DNA from 3 places in the Billgrantia sp. NRB1 genome. Region 1 is predicted to be linked to each of the others. Evidence: predicted binding sites of a transcription regulator. Region 1 holds the regulator's gene; each other region holds the start of a gene.
What was found. Region 1 encodes sigma-54, which starts transcription at its own class of promoters, with help from an activator protein. Its sites were predicted from a motif close to TGGCACNNNNNTTGCTNT; they were not measured.
Positions count from the first base shown of each region.

Region 1 (6,650 bases):
CGGTGGTCGCCCTGGGCACCTCGGCCCCGGAGATGGTGGTCGCCCTGTTCGCCGCCCTCGACGACCTCCCGGACCTTGCCATCGGCAACGCCCTGGGCTCCAACATTGCCAATATCGGCCTGGTGCTGGGCGTCACTGCCCTGGTCGCCCCCGTTCCGGTGCGCTTCTCGCTGGTGCGCCGCGAACTGCCCCTGCTGCTGGGCGCCACCGGCATGGCGGGCTACGCCCTGGCCAACGGCATCCTGGGACGCTTCGACGCCCTGTTTCTGGCTCTGCTGCTGGGCTTTAGCCTGTGGTGGCTGCTGCGCGCCGACACTCCCGATGCCGACCCGCCTGCCACCGCCCCCGGCATGACGCTGCTGCCGGCACTGGGCTGGCTGGTGGCCACCCTGGCGCTGCTGGGCGTCAGCTCACGGGCGCTGGTATGGGGCGCGGGCGAGCTGGCAAGGGGCCTGGGCGTCAGCGAGCTGGCCATCGGCCTGACCGTGGTGGCCATCGGCACCAGCCTGCCGGAGCTGGCCGCCTGCGTGGCCAGCGCCCTCAAGCGCCACCATGACCTGGCCATCGGCAATATCATCGGCTCCAACCTATTCAACCTGCTGGCCGTGCTGCCGATCCCCGCCCTGCTTGCGCCGGGCCCGGTTAACCCGGCGGCCGCCAGCCGCGATTTCCCGGTCATGCTGCTGCTGACTCTGGGCATGGCCATGCTGCTGCTGTGGCATCGCCACGGCCGCCTGGGGCGACTGCCCGGCGGCCTGTTCCTGGCGATCTATCTGGCTTACCTGGCCTGGCTGGCGCTGAGCGGGAGCGGCCCTCTTGAGTGAAACCACACGACGGGCAACAATCACTGTCATGAGTACCGACACCTCCCCCTCCGGCGCTACCTCCAACGGCGGCTCACCGCTGCGCGACAGTGCGCGACGCACCCTGCAGGTGGAAGAGCAGGCCATTGCGGCCCTCGCCGAGCGCCTGGACAGCCACTTCGACCGCGCCTGCGAGCTTATCCTGGCCTGCCGGGGACGGGTGATCGTCACCGGCATGGGCAAGTCGGGCCATATCGGCGGCAAGATCGCCGCCACCCTTGCCAGCACCGGCACGCCCGCCTTCTTCGTTCATCCCGGGGAGGCCAGCCACGGTGATCTGGGCATGATCACCCTGGGCGACGTGGTGCTGGCGCTGTCGAACTCCGGCGAGACCGCCGAGGTCAATGCCCTGCTGCCGCTGCTCAAACGCCTGGGCACGCCGCTGATCGGCATGACCGGCCGGCCCGACTCGACCCTGGCGCGACATGCCGATGCCCACCTCAACGCCGGCGTTGCCCGTGAGGCATGCCCCCTGGACCTGGCCCCGACCGCCTCGACCACCGCGGCCCTGGCGCTGGGCGATGCCCTGGCCGTGGCGCTGCTGGAGTCGCGCGGCTTCACCGCCGAGGACTTCGCCCGCTCCCATCCCGGCGGCAGCCTGGGCAAGCGACTGCTGCTGCGCGTCGGCGACCTGATGCATGGCGGCGACCGCCTGCCCTGCGTGCCCCTGGGCAGCCCCCTGCGCGACGCCCTGCTGGAGATCACCCGCCAGGGGCTCGGCTTCACCTGCGTGGTGGATGAACGCGGCCGGCTGGCCGGCGTCTATACCGACGGCGACCTGCGGCGCACCCTGGACCAGCACCGCGACCTCAGCCGCCTGCGGGTCGATGACGTCATGACTCGCCCCGGCAAGCGCATTGCCCCCGACCTGCTGGCCGCCGAGGCCGTGCGCGTCATGGAAGACAACCGCATCACCGCGCTGGCCGTGGTAGACGACCAAGGGCACCCGGTCGGCGCCCTGCACATGCACGACCTGCTGCGCAGCGGCGTGATCTGACCCCTCCCCGATGACCCGACTCAAGGAACGCCCATGACCCTGGCAACCCCGCCCATCGCTCCCCATCTTCTCGACCGCCTGCGCCTGATTCGCCTGCTGGCCCTCGACGTGGACGGCGTACTCACCGACGGCCGCCTCTACTTCCAGGCCGATGGCGTGGAAATCAAGGCGTTTCATACTCAGGACGGCCTGGGGATCAAGCTGCTGCGCCGGGCCGGCCTGCAGGTCGCCCTGCTCACCGGCCGCGACTCCCCGATGGTCAGCCACCGCGCCGCGGCGCTCGGCATCGACCATGTCTATCAGGGCTGCGGCGATAAGCTCGCCACCTTGCGCGAACTGTGCCAGCGCCAGCAGCTCAGCCTCGAGCAGGTGGCCTACTGCGGCGACGACCTGCCCGATCTCTCGGCTATCCAGCGCGCCGGCATTGGCATCAGCGTGCCCGGCGCACCGTCCTATATTCAGGCCCTGGCCGACTGGGTGACCGAGCGCAGCGGCGGTCACGGCGCCGTTCGCGAGATCTGCGATGCCCTGCTCGAGGCCCAGGGGCATCGCGACGCCCTGGTCGACACCTACCTGCAGGGCTGAGCCGTGTCGCTGCGCCTGCCCCGCCCCGGCTACCGGCTCTGGCTGCTGCTGGTACTGCTGGCGCTTGGCAGCCTGCTTGTCTGGCTCGATCCTCGCGAGGCGCCCCGCCCCGGGCCGGTACCCAGCGACGCCGAGGGAGAGCCCGACTACTACCTCGAGGAGGTGCGACTGACGCGCTTCAACACCGAGGGACGCGCCCACCAGCGGCTGGACACCCCGCGCCTGGTGCACACGCCCCATGACGACGTGACCCGGGCCGAGACGCCGGTGGCCCATGTCCACGACAGCGAAGGGCGACTGTGGATCGCCCGGGGCGACGTGGGACGACTCGGGCCGGGCGGAAGCCCGCTGACCCTGAGCGGCAGCGCACGGCTGTTCGCTCCCGAGGAGCGCTGGCAGCTCGATACCGAGATCCTCCATGTGGACGCCGACCTCGGCCACGCCTGGAGCGAGAGCCCGGCACTGCTGCAACAGCCGCCCCAGCGCATGAGCGGCGAACGCTTCGACGCCTGGTTCGATGACAATCGCGCCCGCTTGACGGACAATGTTCGCGGCCACCACCCTCCGGAAGCCTCCGGCGCCACCCATGAGGACCCCGAGTCATGATTCGACCCGCACTCCCTTCACTCGCCGCCCTGGCGCTGGGCGGTCTGCTGTTGGCCGGCGTCGCGCTGAGCGCCATGACGGTCAAGGCACACGATGCCAGCGCCCCCATCGAAGTCGAGGCCGACCGCCTCGACCTGGACGACCGCGCCGGCACCGCTGTCTATACCGGCGAGGTGGACATCCGGCAGGGCAGCCTGCGGGTGACCGGCGATCGGGTCGAGATCCAGCGCAACGCGGCCGGCGAGCTATCCCGGGCGATCGCCACCGGTGAGCGAGCCTACCTGGAGCAGCAGCCGGACCCCGACGAGCCCGTGGTGCGCGGCTGGGGCCGCACCGTCGTCTACCATGTGGCCGAACGGCGCGTGGAACTGATCGATCGCGCCGAACTTCACCAGCGCGGCGACACCTTCGCCGGCGGCTATCTCGAGTACTTTCTCGACCGCCGCGTGGTCCAGGCCCGCGCAGAGGGCGAAGGGATTGAAGGCCGCCAGCGCATCCGCATGACCCTGCAGCCCGAGCAGTAAGGCATCCTCCATGAAGACTCTGCAGGCCAGCCATCTGGCCAAGAGCTATAAGCGCCGCCGCGTGGTTCACGATATCAGCCTGACCATCGAGCAGGGCAGCATCGTCGGCCTGCTCGGCCCCAACGGCGCCGGCAAGACCACCTCCTTCTATATGATCGTGGGCCTGGTACGCGCCGATGCCGGCACGGTGCATATCGACGATCGCGATCTCTCCGGCGCCGCCATGCACGAGCGCGCCAGGGCCGGGATCGGCTACCTGCCGCAGGAGGCCTCGATCTTTCGCAAGCTATCGGTGGCCGACAACATCATGGCCATTCTCGAGACCCGCAAGGATCTGGACCGCAGCGGCCGCCAGGCGCGCCTCGAGGGCCTGCTCGAAGACTTCCATGTCACCCACATTCGCGACAACCTCGGTATGAGCCTTTCCGGCGGCGAGCGCCGGCGAGTGGAGATTGCCCGGGCGCTCGCCACCGAGCCCGCCTTCATCCTGCTCGACGAGCCTTTCGCCGGCGTCGACCCCATCTCCGTGGGCGAGATCAAGGGCATCATTCGCCAGCTCAAGGCGCGGGACATCGGCGTGCTGATCACCGACCACAACGTGCGCGAAACGCTGGATATCTGCGACACCGCCTACATCGTCGGCGACGGTCAGATCATCGCCGAAGGCGACGCCGAAGCCATCCTCACCAACCGGCGGGTGCGCGAGGTATATCTGGGCGAGGACTTTCGCCTCTAATCCTATATTGATCGCAACATGCTGATATGAATGTTATTGCGCCACCTCGGCACACAGATTGCGCCTGGTATACTTATTGCAAGAAATTTATCGAAGAGTCTCTTGCATGTCACCCGGCCGCGGTCTAGGGTGGGGCTTTTCGGCAAATGAGCAACGTCTCTCATGGCCATGAAAGCTTCTCTGCAACTGCGCGTCGGCACTCAGCTGACCATGACCCCTCAGCTGCAGCAGGCCATCGCCCTGCTGCAGCTCTCCACCCTGGACCTGCGCCAGGAGATCCAGCAGGCGCTCGAGTCCAACCCCATGCTGGAGCTCGACGACGGCTTCGGCGAACAGCAGGTCAGCGAGACCCCCGAGGACGACTGGGCCAGCGAGATTCCCAGCGAGCTCAGCACCGACAGCGACTGGTCGGACACCTACCAGGACCTGGGCGCGCCCGCCGGGGGCGAGGGCCCCGACTTCGAGCGCCAGGCCGAGGGCCAGAGCCTCAATGGCCACCTGGTCTGGCAGCTGGCCATGACCGACCTGGAGCCGCGTCAGCGACTGATTGCCGAGAGCCTGATCGACGCTGTGGACGGCGCCGGCTACCTGGCCCAACCGCTGGAAGAGATCCGCGACGGCCTTCGCCAGCAGGGACTCGAGGGCCTGCCGACCCGCGAGGTCGAGCAGGTGCTGCTGCGCCTGCAGCAGTTCGAGCCGACCGGCGTCTTCTCCCGCGACCTGCGTGAATGCCTGATGCTGCAGCTAGGGGCGCTGCCGGACGACACGCCCCTGCTGCCCCAGGCGCGGCGCCTGGTCCGTCAGTTCCTGGAGGCCCTGGCCGCCGATGACCGCCGGCTCCTCAAGCGTCGCCTGGGCCTTGAGGATGCCGAGCTGGACGCGGTCATCCGCCTGATCCGCACCCTCGACCCCCGCCCCGGCAGCGCCTACGGCGAGGTGGGCAGCGACTACGTCATCCCCGATCTGGTGGCCCTGCACGACCACCGCGGCTGGCGCATCGAGCTCAACGCCGAAGCGCTCCCGCGGCTGCGCATCCAGCCCGACTATATGGCCCTGGTGCGTCGCGCCGACAAAAGCCAGGACAACCAGTTTCTCAAGGATCACCTGCAGGAAGCTCGCTGGCTGATGAAGAGCCTGGTCAGCCGTAACGATACCCTGCTGCGCGTCGGTCGCGAGATCATGGCCCGCCAGATCGACTTCCTCGAGCAGGGCGAGGAGGCCATGAAGCCGCTGGTGCTGGCCGATATCGCCCAGGCCGTGGAGATGCACGAGTCGACCATTTCCCGGGTCACCACCCAGAAGTACATCCACACCCCCCGGGGCGTGTTCGAGCTGAAGTTTTTCTTCTCCAGCCAGGTCGGCGGCGAGGGCGAGGGTGACGCCCACTCCAGCACGGCGATTCGCGCCCGCATCCGCAAGCTGGTGCAGGGAGAAGCGCCTCGCAAGCCCCTGTCGGACAGCCGCCTGGTGGACCTGCTGGCCGAGGACGGCATCCGCGTGGCCAGACGCACGGTAGCGAAGTATCGCGAGGCCCTGGGCATTCCCTCCTCGAGCGAGCGCAAGCGCTTCAAATGACGCCGTTCGCCGCCGCGCCCGACCCCCGTGGCGAGGCGCTGAAACAGGGGGTTTGCAAGGCAGGAAAAAGGGTTACAATCGAATCACCACACGAAAGACGAAGGAGCCTGCCATGCAAGTCAATATCACCGGCCACCATGTAGAGCTGACCGATGCCCTGCGCGACTATGTTGACGAGAAACTCACTCGCGTGCAGCGCCATTATGACAACATCACCAATGTGCAGGTGACGCTCTCCGTGGAGAAAGAGCGCCAGCAGGCCGCCTGCACCCTGCATGCCGCCGGTGCCGACCTTCATGCCGAAGCCATGGACGCCGACATGTATGCCGCCATCGATGCGTTGACCGACAAGCTCGACCGCCAGCTGGTCAAGCACAAGGAAAAAGCACAGGCCCGCGCCCAGGGCGCCGGCGCTCGCTGATTCCCCATGACACTGGAAACCATCCTGCCCCCCGAACGCACCCTGTTCGGGGTTCCCGGCGGCAGCAAGAAGCGGGTGCTGGAGTTTTTCAGCACCTTCATTGCCCAGAACACCCCGAGCCTGGATAGCCAGGAGGTCTTCGACCGGCTGATCGGCCGGGAGCGCCTGGGCAGCACGGGCATCGGCAACGGCGTGGCCATCCCCCATGCGAGAAGCCCCCACTGCCACGCTCCGGTGGCCGCCTTTCTCAGGCTTGCCGACCCCATCGAATTCGACGCCATCGACGGCGAGCCAGTCGATCTGGTCTTCGTGCTGCTGGTCCCGGAGGAGGCCGACGATACCC
Region 1 is NZ_CM167783.1:2,619,258-2,625,907, forward strand. Features, by position in the region: gene ACZIYR_RS11920 (calcium/sodium antiporter) at 1-824, shown strand, start outside; gene ACZIYR_RS11925 (KpsF/GutQ family sugar-phosphate isomerase) at 853-1,860, shown strand; gene ACZIYR_RS11930 (KdsC family phosphatase) at 1,894-2,445, shown strand; gene lptC (LPS export ABC transporter periplasmic protein LptC) at 2,449-3,051, shown strand; gene lptA (lipopolysaccharide transport periplasmic protein LptA) at 3,048-3,575, shown strand; gene lptB (LPS export ABC transporter ATP-binding protein) at 3,586-4,311, shown strand; gene ACZIYR_RS11950 (RNA polymerase factor sigma-54) at 4,474-5,886, shown strand; gene hpf (ribosome hibernation-promoting factor, HPF/YfiA family) at 5,999-6,307, shown strand; gene ptsN (PTS IIA-like nitrogen regulatory protein PtsN) at 6,314-6,650, shown strand, end outside.

Region 2 (6,650 bases), 1.6 Mb from region 1:
CGATCACCAGGCCGGTGCCGTAATCGAAGTTGCCCTGGATACGGTCGATCAGATCGGCATACGGGGCGTGGATCCAGCGCCGGCGCGAACAGATCTGGGCCATCTCCTCGTGGTTGGCCGGGTCCTCGCACCACATCTGCGCTTCCATGATCGCCATCAGCAGCGCCCGGGTGGCGTTGGGATGGGCCTCGACGTAGTCGCTGCGCATGGCAAACGCCTTCTCCGGGTGGTCGTTCCACAGCTCGCCGGTGGTATTGGCGGTGTAGCCGATGCCCTGGTTGATCAGCTGCTGGTTCCACGGCTCGCAGACGCAGAAGGTTTCCATGCTGCCAACGCGCATGTTGGCCACCATCTGCGCCGGCGGCACCACGATGGTCGAAATGTCGCGATTGGGATCGAGGCCGCCAGCGGCCATCCAGTAGCGAATCCACAAGTCGTGGGTGCCGCCGGGGAAGGTCATGGCAGCGTTGACCGCGTCACCGCCGGCGCGCTTGGCGGCGATGGCCTGGGCGAACTCGGCGGTGTCGAGCCGCACCTCGAGATCGGCATGCTCGCGGCCCACCGAAATGCACTGACCGTTGAGATTGAGCCGCGCCAGGATGCTCATGGGTACCGGCACGTTGTTGGGGGTCATGGCACCGCTGGCAATCAGGTAGGGCATTGGCGTGAGGATATGGGCGCCATCGATGCCGTTGCGCTGGGAGCCCAGCACTAGGTTGTCGCGGGTGGTGCCCCAGGAGGACTGCTTGAGGACCTCCACGTCGGTCATGCCGTGAGCAGCGAAGAAGCCCTTCTCCACCGCCACGAACAGCGGAGCGGCGTCGGTCAGGGCGATGAAGCCGAGCTTGGCCGAGGTGGTTTCCGGCCGTCCGCTGGCCATGGCCCAGCTCAGCGGCAGGCTGCTGAGCAGGGCGGTACCGCCCACGACGCTGGCGGTCTGCTTGAGAAAACGGCGGCGGTCGAGTGCAGGGCCGCCTTTGTTGGTCTTGTTCATGGGTATGGCTCCCAATTAGAAGTGTCTGGCCAAATAAAGACGGCGCCTGCCCCGATTCGCGTGACGATGTCACGGGAACCTGGGCAGACGCCGTTGCCTGGTCCTGATGCTGCATGGAAGCGCTGAACCGTCGTTGACTCAGCGGACGAATCTACCTTGCAGCTTGGGTGCCATATGGCGGCTTTCTCTAAAATATATTAAATAAAACAGGTGTCTGCATTTGTTCGTGTGATGTCAATCAACTATTGCTTGGCCAGGTAGGGGGGCGCAACGGTGCAGGCCGGTTGTGCGGCGCACCAAAACGCAGCTAGCCGGTATCGCCGGTTTCCTTGGCTGAGGATTTCAGGATATCGGCCAGTCCTAGCACGGACTGCGCAATCTCGCTCATGCTCTTGCTCTGGTCCATGGCCAACTTGCGCAGGAAGGTATAGGCCTGCTCCTCGGTCATTTGCTGATGCGCCATGATCAGGCCCTTGGCGCGTTCGACCAGCTTGCGCTCACGCAACGCGCGCCGGGTATTTTCCAACTCGTCGCTGAGTGCCTGCAGGCGCCCCGACTGGGCGCGCATCAGCCCCACCAGCGATCGGTTCAGCGATGACCCCACGATGCGCGCGGTCACTTCCCCCAGCTCTTGGCTGGCACAGCTGTCAAAAAGCTCCACGAGCTGCTGGCAGACGCCCGGGGCCTCGTCGTTCAGCTCAGCCTGCAAGTCGCCCTGGTGCGCCAGGTTGCGGCGTGCTTCGACGGTCTTGGCCAGGCACAGGGTCGAGAGCTCTTCGATCAGATAGGCTTCCACGCGCTGGATGGCGTCGATGCGTCGGGTGGTCAGCTCGTACCAGGTTTCCCCCAGGGGGCTGGTGCCTTGCGCCAACAAAATATCGTTACAGGCCATTTCACGCAGCTGCTGGATACCGGACAGGGTCCGCGCCGGCATCTCCTGCTGCCACTGCCGACGTCCTTGCTCGCTGGTGAATTCCAGGCAGATATCGAAGCAGCGCTGCTGGTCTTCGATGAGTTGTACCAGCAGCTGGCGGTGGCTCTCGTCGAAGCGGCTGGTGGTGAAGCCGGCGGCGCCACAGGCGCGCTCCTGGCCGGCCAGTTCCTTGCCCTGCATGAGATGAAAGATGGCGACCAGGGCCAGTGTGACCTCGGGATCGATGGCTGTATCGGCAACCTCGAACACCACGGAAAGCAGTGCGCTGATCAGCTGGTTATAGGCCAGGGTGGCGGCGTCGGGGCCGGTGTCGAGGGCTTCGATCTCGCTACGCAGCGCCGTCAGGCTATCGAGGGCGTGCCAGACGCAGGCGACGCGCCTTAGCAGCCGGGCGGTGGTGGCAGGGCGCCCGGCGGTAGTGCCAAGTGCGTCAAGGCGCAGGCGTAGCGCACTTTCGTTCTCCAGGCTCTCTTCGATGCGCTCGCGACGTCGTTCTGCAAAGCGTTGTCCCCGAGAGGCCAGGTAGACGTTCGAGGCGCCACGCTCCTTTTGCAGGGCATGAACGAAGCGGCTGACGTCGCCGACGATGTCGCAGGCGGCGGTGAGATGTTCGAGATCCGCGATTTCGCAGCGCTTGGCTGCCACTAGCAGGCGTTCGGCAGGTGTCATGGTTCACCTCATGCAGACACGATGACCGCCGCCTCCGGGGCGGCGGTCTGTTGGGCATGTGCCGCGGCAGCCAGCCGCCGCGGTGCTTGCACTCAGCGCAGCGACAGGGCGCCGGCACCGGTCTCCTCGCCCACGGCGTCCCGGTAGGCCTTGGCTTCCTCGGCCTCGGTCTCGTCCGAGAAGCGCACCAGCAGCGCGCAGGAGGCCAGCACCAGCACGATCAGCCCCAGGTAGAAGAGCCCCTGCTGGTAGGTGATGGCCTCGGAGCGGAACAGGAAGGCCGCGGCCACCGCCCCCACGTTGCCGCCGGCCCCGACGATACCCGCCACGGCGCCTAGGGCCTTCTTGTTGATGAAGGGCACCACGCCGTAGGTGGCCCCCTCGGCCATCTGCACGAACAGGCTGAAGACCAGCATGATGCCGATGGCATAGGAGAGCACGTGCATCTGCGAGAAGGCCACCAGGGCGATGCCCTCGCAGATCAGGGCGATGAAGAGCCAGCGCACTCGCCCCTTCAGGCCGCCGTTCCTGGCGAACAGATCGGAGAAGATGCCGCCCAGGGTGCGGGCGAAGACGTTCATCAGCCCGAACAGGCCGGCGATCATCCCGGCGGTGGCCAGCGTCAGATCGAAGTGGTCGAAGAAGTAGATGGCGGCGATGTTGTTGATGGTGAGCTCGACGCCGAAGCAGATGGCGTAGACCACGAACAGCGCCCAGACGCGGATATCCTTGGCGGCGGCCATGAAGCTCTGGCCCGCGCCGTTCTCGCCGCTGGCGGGCGGCAGCTCGCCCCGGGCCCGCAGCTCGTCGAAGTTGCCGTTGGGGGCGTCCTGGGTGAACAGCCAGTAGCCGATGCCGGTAATGAACATCACCACCCCGGGCACCACCATGGCCAGCCGCCAGCCCAGGGTCTCGCTGACCCCGAGCATCAGGATCCCGGAGAAAATCAGCGGCATCAGGATCTGGGTGGTGCCGCCGCCCAGGTTGCCCCAGCCGGCGCTGGTGGCGTTGGCAGTACCCACCACGTTGGGGGCGAACATCATGGTGGTGTGGTACTGGGTGATCACGAAGGCGGCGCCAATGGCACCGATGGCCAGGCGGGCCAGCAGGAAGGTCTCGAAGCTGTTGGCGAAACCGATGCCCATTACCGGGATCGAGCCGAGCAGCAGCAGGCCGGTATAGGTCTTGCGCGGCCCGATGCGGTCGCAGAGCACGCCGATGGCCAGGCGCACGATCACGGTGATCAGCACCGAGGCGATGATGGTGTTGCCGATCTGGGTCTGGGTCAGGCTGAGGTCTTCGCGGACCACCGCCATCAGCGGGGCGATGCCGAACCAGCCGAAGAAACAGATATGAAAAGCGAACCAGGAGAAGTGGAACGCACGCATCTGGGGAGTGGTGACGTCCAGCAGGCGGATCCTGTTGGCCTTGTTGAGAATGTCCATGGCGCTACCTCGCGGAGCAGTTCAGTCGCGTTAACAAACGAGCCCTTCGACGTTGAAGGTCAGGTTCGACGCACTCGTGCTCCACGGAGCCTGGTCCACGTCCACCAAATCTTGACCTGTGTTAAGCAAATGAGTTGCCACTTCCAGGTTTTTCTTTTTTTTTCATGGGGTTGGTGAGAAAAAGCGGGCCGCCTTTGCCAGGCGGCCCGTCGTTAAGGGGGGCATGGGCATTCCGATGGTGCAGTGCGGTACGCTGACGCCCGATTCTGGTGCCTGCTGCGGTGAGCGCTGCGGCTCAGTGCATGGCCAGCTGGTAGTCGTCGCGCTCGCAGGACAGGAAGGCGGAGCTTTCCAGCCACTCGGAGTCGGGGAAGTAGGCGAACAGGTAGTGGTCCTCCTTGAGGCTGTCGATCAGCGGATAGGTCACTTCCTGGCGCACCGCGGGGCAGCCCTGGCTGCGCCCCAGTCGGCCGGTCTGGCGAATGAAGGCGTCGCTGACGTAGTCGGCGCCGTGAATCACGATGGCGCGCTGGTAGGCCAGGTCATTGATGCCCGGCTCCAGCCCCTCCAAGCGCAGCGAATAGCCGTTGCGCCCGTAGTAGCTGTTCAGGGTGCGAAACAGCCCCAGGCTCGACTGGTGGCTTCCCTGCACGTTGGAGAAGGTTTCGGCCATGGCATCCCCGGTGCCCTGGCCGTGGGACACCAGCTCCTCGAACATCAACCGCTCTTCGGCCAGGTCGAAGACCCACAGGCGCGGCTCGGTGGAGGGCAGCGAAAAATCGATGACCGCCAGACGCTCGGCCTCCGGGTCGGCGCAGGCCAGGGCGCTGGCGGCATGCGTCAGTACCTCGGGGTTGGCGTCGGGAGCCAGGCGCGTCAGGGTGTGGTCCAAGGTGTGACGGGTCAGCTGTTCGTGAGGCAGCATCTGGGCCACGAAATCGCCGGCCTGGAGCGGGAGGGAAGCGAACAGCAGGGAGCCGGCCAGGGTGGCGCAGGCGACGGGAGAAGACGGTCGTGATCGAGTCATGGGCAACCTGAGGTGGTCGAATCATCGGGCCATGTCGTGCAGAGCCGTTGCCGGCATGTCCCGGACACACGAAACGGGGCCGGCTTCCCTGTGGCCCCGTAGCAGCCTCTATTATGAGGGCGAGGGCCGGGAAGGCCAGTTGAGCCATCAACGAAGCAGGAGGCGAATATGCGGGCAATTCTCGCCATGGGGAGTGTGCTGGCCGTGCTGCTGGGTATGTCGGGCGCCGTGCTGGGCGACTCCCCCGCGGCCGGCGATCGGGCGGAAGCGCCGCTTGCGGTCCAGATCGAGCACCTGGCGCAAGACGCCGACGGCGAGCTGCAGGCGTTCTATGCGCTGCGCGACCATCGCCCAGCGTGGCGCGACCGCGAGACCGTGGCGGCCTTCGCCGCTGCGCTGCACACCCTGGATGGCGATGGGCTAAGGCCCGAAGACTATCGGCCCGACGCGCTGGTGGCCGGGCATCGCCAGGCCGGTGCCTCCGGGGAGGTCTGGGAACTGGCGCGTTTCGATCTGCATGCTACCCGGGTGCTGATGACCGCGCTGGAGCATCTGCAGCGGGGCAAGGTTGACCCGCGAGAGCTCGATACCCACTGGGAGGTGCCGGTCGAGGCGCCTGCCCGCGACCCGGCAGCCATCGCCCGGGCCATCGAGGGGCAACGCTTCGAGCAGGCCTTCGCCGAGGCGCGCCCCTCCTACGCCCCCTACGAGCGGCTGCGTGCGGGGCTGGCCCGCTATCGCAACATCGAGCGGCTGGGGGGCTGGGAGCCCCTTCCTGACGCGCCCCGCGTGCTGCGTCCGGGCGATGTGGATGATGCGGTGGCGCTGCTGCGCTTGCGGCTGGCGGTGATCGGTGAGCTGGAAGTGATGGCCGCCGACGCCGACGCCTTTCCGGGGGCGATGCTCGAGACGCCCGATCCGCGGCGCTTCGATGCCACCCTGGAGGCTGCGGTACGCCGCTTTCAGCGCCGCCACCTGCTGGAGGTGGACGGTCTGGTTGGCCCGCAGACACGCCGCGCGCTGAACGTGCCGGTGGAGGCGCGCATCGACCAGATTCGCGTCAACCTGGAGCGCGCCCGCTGGCTGCTTCACGGCCTGCCGGAGTCCTTCGTGCTGGTGGATATCGCCGGCTACCAGCTGCGCTATTTTCGCCCCAGCGGCGAGGTATGGCGCTCGCGCATCGTGGTGGGACGCCCCTATCGACGCACCCCGTCGCTGCGCTCCGAGATCACGCACATGACCGTCAACCCCAGCTGGACGATCCCCCCCACCATCCGGCGCAATGACGTGCTGCCCGAGATACGTCGTGACCTCGGCTACCTGTGGCGCGAGCGTATCCAGGTGCTCAGCCCCTCGGGCCAGCCGCTCGATCCCTGGGAGGTGGACTGGGACAACCCCGGCAATGTCGTGCTGCGCCAAGCGCCGGGTCCGCACAATGCCCTGGGCAAGGTAGCGATCCGCTTTCCCAACGATCACCTGGTCTATCTCCACGACACCCCCGCGCAGTACCTCTTCGATCGTGATCAGCGCGCCTTCAGCTCCGGCTGTATCCGGGTGGAAGGGGTGCGGGAGTTTGCCCAG
Region 2 is NZ_CM167783.1:1,062,584-1,069,233, forward strand. Features, by position in the region: gene ACZIYR_RS04815 (CmpA/NrtA family ABC transporter substrate-binding protein) at 1-994, opposite strand, end outside; gene ACZIYR_RS04820 (nitrate- and nitrite sensing domain-containing protein) at 1,302-2,597, opposite strand; gene ACZIYR_RS04825 (NarK family nitrate/nitrite MFS transporter) at 2,690-4,042, opposite strand; gene ACZIYR_RS04830 (murein L,D-transpeptidase catalytic domain family protein) at 4,338-5,069, opposite strand; gene ACZIYR_RS04835 (L,D-transpeptidase family protein) at 5,238-6,650, shown strand, end outside.
Region 2: a site for sigma-54 is predicted at 4,165-4,182, ahead of ACZIYR_RS04825 (NarK family nitrate/nitrite MFS transporter). Genes of this name have one in related genera too.

Region 3 (6,650 bases), 1.5 Mb from region 1:
TGCGGTCGCGAAGAACGTATTCGACCAGCGCCATGTGTCCGACCGGGTGTTACCAGGCCCCGGGCGCTTCTCCTGCTTGCGCAGCATGGCCCGAAGACGTCGACGAATGAAGCCATCCAGAGGCCGGAACGTCGTCCGATAGGCATGCTGGAAGTAGCCGAACCAGCCTCTCAGCATGGGGTTCAGCGAGGCAATGACGTGCCGCAAGCTCTTGCCTTCCGTCCGCCGCGTCTTGCTTCTCACCTTGTCCTTGAACGCCTTGAGGCTCTTCTTACGCACCCAGCGCCTGCCCGCCTCGAAGCGGTAGCCTAGGAAGTCGAAACCCTGTCCCTTCTGCCGGCAATCGCCGACGTGGGTCTTGTCAGGGTGCAGGGTCAGGCCATTCGCCGCCACCCATTCCTGTACGTGGGCCAGGGCTTGTCGGGCCTCCTGCTCACTGTGGCAGAGAATGACGAAGTCATCGGCATACCGCACCATACGGTAGCCGTGCTGTGTCACTTCCTGGTCCAGCGGATGCAGGTAGACGTTCGCCAACAAGGGGCTAATGATCGCTCCTTGTGGCGTCCCTGACGTGGGGGTCCATCGGCTCATGTCGCTGACAATATCCTGGTTCAACCAGCTTCGTAGCAAGGCCAGCAGTCGACCGTCGCTGATCCGTCCCTCGACGCGGGCCATCAGGCGGTCGTGCGGGATGCTATCGAAATAGCCTTGCAGATCCGCATCCACCACCCAGGTCATGCCCGCCTTGAGCGCCTCATCAACGTCTCGTAGGGCATCCTTGCAGCCTCTGCCCGGCCGGAAGCCGTAGCTCATCGGCAGGAACTCATGCTCGAAGATCGGTTCGATCACGCGCTTGACCGCTGCCTGGACAATACGGTCCTTGACGGTCGGAATGCCCAGCGGGCGCATCTTGCCGTTGCCCTTGGGGATCTCGACGCGTCGCACCGCTTGCGGGCGGTAACACCCCGCTGCCAGGTCGGCCTGGAGCTCCTCAAGGTAGCGTTCGGCCTGCGACGCAAAGCGGGACACGCTTTGCCGATCGACACCCGCCGCTCCCTGGTTGCGGTAGACCTGCAGCCAGGCACTGACCAGGGTCGACGAGCGGTATACCTTGTCGATCAGACTGAACCACTTACGTCCTTTGACGCCGTTATCCAGCGCCGCCAACATGCGGTCCGTCCAGATCGAGCGGTCAATCCCTGCCATCGTGGCGGGTGTTGACGCATCTTGTTTAGCCCCATCGTGGGGCACTGTCGATGCTGTGCTGTCGCGTTCGCTCATCTCTGGTCGTCTCTCGCATCCATCTTCCTGCCTCCCTTCCCTCGACGCAGGTTCTGTTCTCTGCGCCTCCTGTGCGGCGCCTTGGCGGTAGGCAGAGTCCGCGCTCCAGCATCTCTCGATCCCGGCTTTCGCCGGGATGAGCCGTGGCCAGGGCGTGATCCGCACGCCGGTACTATGAAGGCTCTGACTCCTGGCCGCCGTCACCTCGGCCGCCAGGTCTCCCCGATTATCTCGTACACCCTTCCTGACGTTCCGCCTCCAACCACCTGGCAGGTCCCGTCGTCGCTTTGTCCGCCATGCCAGCGCGACGGGTGAGTTTCAGGCTTCGCTATCTCCCAGCGAGCTCGCCACCTGACCCGGCCGAATCGAGTTCGTCATCCTACGGACCGCCAGTTCGCCTCCGGTTGCTCCCCACCCCGCCTCGCGACGACGCAGTTACCTTTGGCTACGGGGCCATGGCTTACCCCGATGCGGACTCTCACCGCACTGTGTGCACGCCTTCTCGGGCGCACTGGGAGGGAGCTTCAGCTCGCGAAGTAGCGCGCAGCGCTACCCATGGGACGCCTCCGGCGCCTTCGTCGAAGCGTCGAACCGCCGGCAGAGTCGAGACGTCGAACCGCGGCCTCCCACCATCAAACCTGAAACAGGTTCACGCTAGTCTGTGAAGAACCTTTTTATTGCTGCGATGGCGACAGACCATCAGCATGGGATATAGCCTGTCCTCATGAGGGCGACCACCTCACCCCCGGTCGATCGCTGCCGCAGAAGGAACCAGGCCATGCCCCACCTGCACATCGCGCTGGTCAACGAGCATCCCGAGCACACCCTGATCCCGCTGCTCCAGCTGCGCCCCGAGCGGATCATCCTGGTGGCCTGCCGACGCGGGCAGCAGGCTGCCGAGCGACTGCGCATCCTGCTCCAGCACGAGCTGCCCGAGGCCCGCGAGATTCGCCTGCACGAGAGCCTGCCCCAGGGCGCCCCGGGGCGTACCGCGGAACTGGCCCTGGCGCTGGCCCGGGAGCTGGCCGCGCAGCAGCGCGACGTCCCGCCCCTCGAGGTCACCTGCGACCTGGCCGGCGGCGACCGCCTGACGGCCCTGCTGTTCCAGCAGGCCATGCGCCACTGCGGCGCCGACTGCCTCCATCTCGACCCCGAACGCAACGTCATCCACCGCCTCGGCCCGACGCTGGATCCCCGCTCCCTGCAGCGCCTGCCGATCAGCGCGGTACTGACGGCGGATCACATCCTTCAGGCCCACGGTCGCAAGCGCATTCGGGCCGCCTCGGATCGGGACGCATGGCGCAAGGCGGTCGAGGCCCGGCGTCCCCTGACCCGCTTCCTGGCCCATCAGGCATCGCGCATCGCGCCGCTGCTCGGCGAACTCAAGGCGCTGCTAGCGCCCTCCCCGGCAAGCCAGGCTGCGGGAGAGGGGGACACGTCACACCTGCTGGCCCATACACCACACTTTCCCGAAACCGACGCCCTGCAGCAGCTCGGTGAGGCGGGACTGATCGATTGGTCCCAGGAGCAGCCCCGGGCACTGAGCGTGACCACCCCGGCCGCGGCCGACTACCTGGCGGGCGGCTGGCTCGGCGAATACGCCTGGCTGTGCGCGCAAGAAGCCGGGCTGGCGCGAGTCTGCGCCGCGGCTCATGTGCTTGACCTCAGCGGACGCCACAACGACGAGCCCACGGTGTTTCACTGTTTGGCCGTGCACCGCAACCGGTTGCTGATCCTCGAGTGCCTGGAGCAGCCCGAAGACGACGCCACGGTGCTCCATCGCCTCTACGAGCTGGCCGAACACGGCGGCGAGCTCGGCGCCACCCGGGTACTGTTGACGGACGCCACCCTGGGCAGCGCCGAGCGGCGCGAGTCCCACCTGCGCCGCGCCCAGCGGCTAGAGGTTGCGGTATTGGAGGGCCCGGAGCTCACCCGACTGCCGGCCAGCCTCCGGCAGTGGAGGGAGAGCGGTCAGTGGCCTGAGAGCTAGTCATCAGATCGATAAACTTGTCTCGAAATCCGTGTTCCTCGCGACGATCGGTCAAATCCGACAGGCTCCTAGGCGGCGCGAGCCGCCCTCGGCATCAGCCGGCTGTCGGTTCGCCCCCACCAGTGGGCCACTCCCTCGGCCCAGCCGGCAGGCCCCATGGCCGCGGTCCGATAGAGGGCCGGATGGGCCGGCTCGACGGCAAGCCCGTGGCGGCTGCGGATCACCACCGCCTGATCCATTGCTTCGAGCATGCCGACATCGTTGGGCCCATCCCCGAGCCCCAGCGTCTGCGGGCGGCGGCCCCGCAGGGCCGTGAAGCGCCCCAGCAGCCACTCCACGGCACATCCCTTGTCGACCTGGCCGGTGACATACCAGAAACGCTCGCCGCGCAGCAGGCTAAGACCATCCCCCGCCAGCCCCTCTCGCAAGGCTTCGAGCTGGGCGTCATCGCCGTGCCACAGCAGCGGCTCGCTGCCCTCGCGCATGCGCGCCAGACGCGCTTCGGCCTCATCGACCTCGGCCACCTCCATCAGCCGCGCCAGGGCGATCTCGCTGGTCAGGGTGAACTCCGCTCCCAGGCGCTTGCGCCAGACCGAGAGCCGCTTGCGAATGAAGGCGATATCCACCCCCAGGGTCTTGACCGAGACCCCGTCTGGGCCGGGAGATCGCTCCAGCCGCGCATGGCACCAGGCCGGCGGCAGCCCGACCACGGCACCGTTCTCGGCGATAAAGGGCGTATCGGCGAGCCCCAGGGACAGGCGCAGCGGCGCCAGCTCGTGGCGCGTCCTGCAGGTCACGGGAATCACCGGCACCCCGTGCTGCTTGAGGCGGGCAAGCCAAGGGTGCGCCAGGGCCCCGTCGCGGCTACGCGGGTCCAGCAGCGACCCGTCCAGGTCGGTAAACAGCAGCCGCGGCGTCAGGGCGTCCCGGACAGGCGCCTTGCGGCTGGCGGCGTCTGGCAAAGCGGCGGACAGGGTGTCGGTCGGCATGGCATCACCTTCGTGGAGAAGAATCACCCTATGACCTTGCAGGTAGCATGCCAACCTGCGGCTGGGCGACAGGCCACGCCGAGCGGGCCAGTGCGCCGATGTCGCTGCCTTATGGAGAGGCAGCGCACCTCGAGAGCGCACCAAAATAGCGCAAGACCGACGCAAAGCGCCCCCGACACCGAGGGCGTCGAGGGCGCAGGCGAAGCGCGGGGAGTCGCTTCAGAACCGGAAGCGCACACCCACGCTGGCGGCATCGAAGGTGCCGTCAGACTTGTCCAGGTAGCGCATATAGTCAGCGCCGACTGCCAGGTTAGGCGCCACGTCGAACTCCGCCCCGGCCCCGTAGGAGAAGTCGCTCTCACGATCCACGTCGAAGTCCACCTCGGTCACCCCGGCCAGGCCGTAGAGCCGAAACTCCTGGGAGATCGGCACGATGCCCTTGGCATAGGCGCCCACCAGGTAGTCGAGTTCGACAGGGCCATCCGACCCGCCGGTGCCCAGGTGGCCTTCCACGGCGAAGAACTCATTGAACTGGGCGCCGCCGCGCAGGCGCAGGCCAACGCTGTCGCGACTGGGCGCACCGTCGGGATTGATTTCCCAGAACATCGCATCGCCCCCAACGTAGGGTTGGGGGTAGAGGGGCTGCTGGGCCTGGGCGGTGGTAGCGAAAGCACCCGCCAGCAGCAGCGCGGAAATCGATGTAACGGCAACGGTTTTCATGGTCTACCTCCAATTAGGAAACGGTGTTTCCCTACGCAGCCCCCATTTTGGTACAGGGACCGTCCCCGTGCAAGACTCAAGTCGCTCAGCCCTGTCGCGACAGGCTCAGCACCACGATGCCGCCCAGTACGATAGCGCCGCCCAGCAGCTGCACGGCCGAGAGCATCTGCCCCAGCACCAGGTAGCCCAGCGCCAGCGAGGCCACCGGCTCGACGTTCATCACCGGGGCGTCGCCACGCTAGCCAGGAGCAGCACGGCAAGATGGCGCGGAAGCGGTCCCGAGGCGGCCTGGGTCGCAGTGGATGTCGACATGTCCGGGTGTCCTTGGGGTTTCGACGAACCGCTCAGCATGCCAGCCTTGCCAGGAGAAGACGACTCCTGGCACTCCCTGCTGCAACGCAACACATGGTAGACTAAGGTCTAAATCAACCCCTCAGCGGAGACTCGATGAACGCACCGGTGCTGGTCATCAACTGCGGTTCCTCCTCGATCAAGTATGCCCTGGTGCCGGCCACCGCCGACCAGCCGAGGCTGGCCGGTCTGGCCGAGCGGCTGGGCAGCAGCGACGCCCGTCTCAAGGGCACCGACAGCCGGGGTGAGGCCTACACCCAGGCGCTGCCCGGCGCCGATCACACCGCCGCCCTTGAGGCGATACTGGCGCGCCTGGAGGGCCGGCGGCCCGGCGCCGTGGGCCACCGCATCGTCCACGGCGGCGAGCGCTTCACCCGTGCCGCCCGCATCGACGATGAGGTCGTGGCCGCCATCGAGGCCACCGCCACGCTGGCCCCGCTGCACAATCCCGCCAACCTGCAGGGCATCGCGGCCACCCGCCAGGTGTTCGCCGAGCTGCCCCAGGTGGCGGTCTTCGATACCGCCTTCCACCAGACCCTGCCGCCCCACGCTTACCGCTACGCCCTGCCCGAGGCGCTCTATCGCGATCACGGCATCCGCCGCTACGGGTTCCACGGCACCAGCCACGCCTACGTCAGCCAGCGTGCGGACGCCTTGAGCGGCCTGACAGGCGGCGGCTGGCTGACCGCCCACCTAGGCAACGGCTGTTCCACCGCCGCGGTGTGGGAGGGCCAGAGCCGCGATACCAGCATGGGTCTGACGCCTCTGGAAGGCCTAGTGATGGGCACCCGCAGCGGCGACGTGGACCCGGGCCTGCACGCCCACCTGGCGCGCCAGCTGGGCTGGAGCCTGGCGCGCATCGACGAGGTGCTCAACCGCGGCAGCGGCCTGCTGGGCCTTTCGGGGCTGACCAATGACATGCGCGAACTGGAGGTCGCCGCCGACGAGGGCCACGCCGCAGCGGCACTCGCCATCGAGGTGTTCTGCTACCGCATCGCCAAGTCCCTGGCCGCCCTCTCCTGCGCCCTGCCCCGCCTGGACGGCATCGTCTTCACCGGCGGCATCGGCGAGAACTCGCCGCAGGTCCGCACGCGGGTGGTCGCGGCACTGCCCCACTTCGGCTGTTGCCTGGACGCCGCCGCCAACGCCGCCACTATTCGCGGCGGGGAAGGCCGCATCGACGCCGGCGGCCCTCAGCTGTGGGTGATTCCCACCGATGAAGAGGGGCGCATCGCCGACGAAACCCGCCAGCTTCTCCAGGAGGGTCATGCATGACTCCGCGTAACGCCCGTCCCCAGCCCCAGGTCTTGCTGATGGTG
Region 3 is NZ_CM167783.1:1,129,244-1,135,893, reverse strand. Features, by position in the region: gene ltrA (group II intron reverse transcriptase/maturase) at 1-1,281, opposite strand, end outside; gene ACZIYR_RS05115 (Card1-like endonuclease domain-containing protein) at 2,060-3,271, shown strand; gene ACZIYR_RS05110 (HAD-IIB family hydrolase) at 3,340-4,260, opposite strand; gene ACZIYR_RS05105 (porin family protein) at 4,480-4,980, opposite strand; gene ACZIYR_RS05100 (hypothetical protein) at 5,066-5,200, opposite strand; gene ACZIYR_RS05095 (acetate/propionate family kinase) at 5,428-6,606, shown strand; gene pta (phosphate acetyltransferase) at 6,603-6,650, shown strand, end outside.
Region 3: a site for sigma-54 is predicted at 4,296-4,313, ahead of ACZIYR_RS05110 (HAD-IIB family hydrolase). Genes of this name have one in related genera too.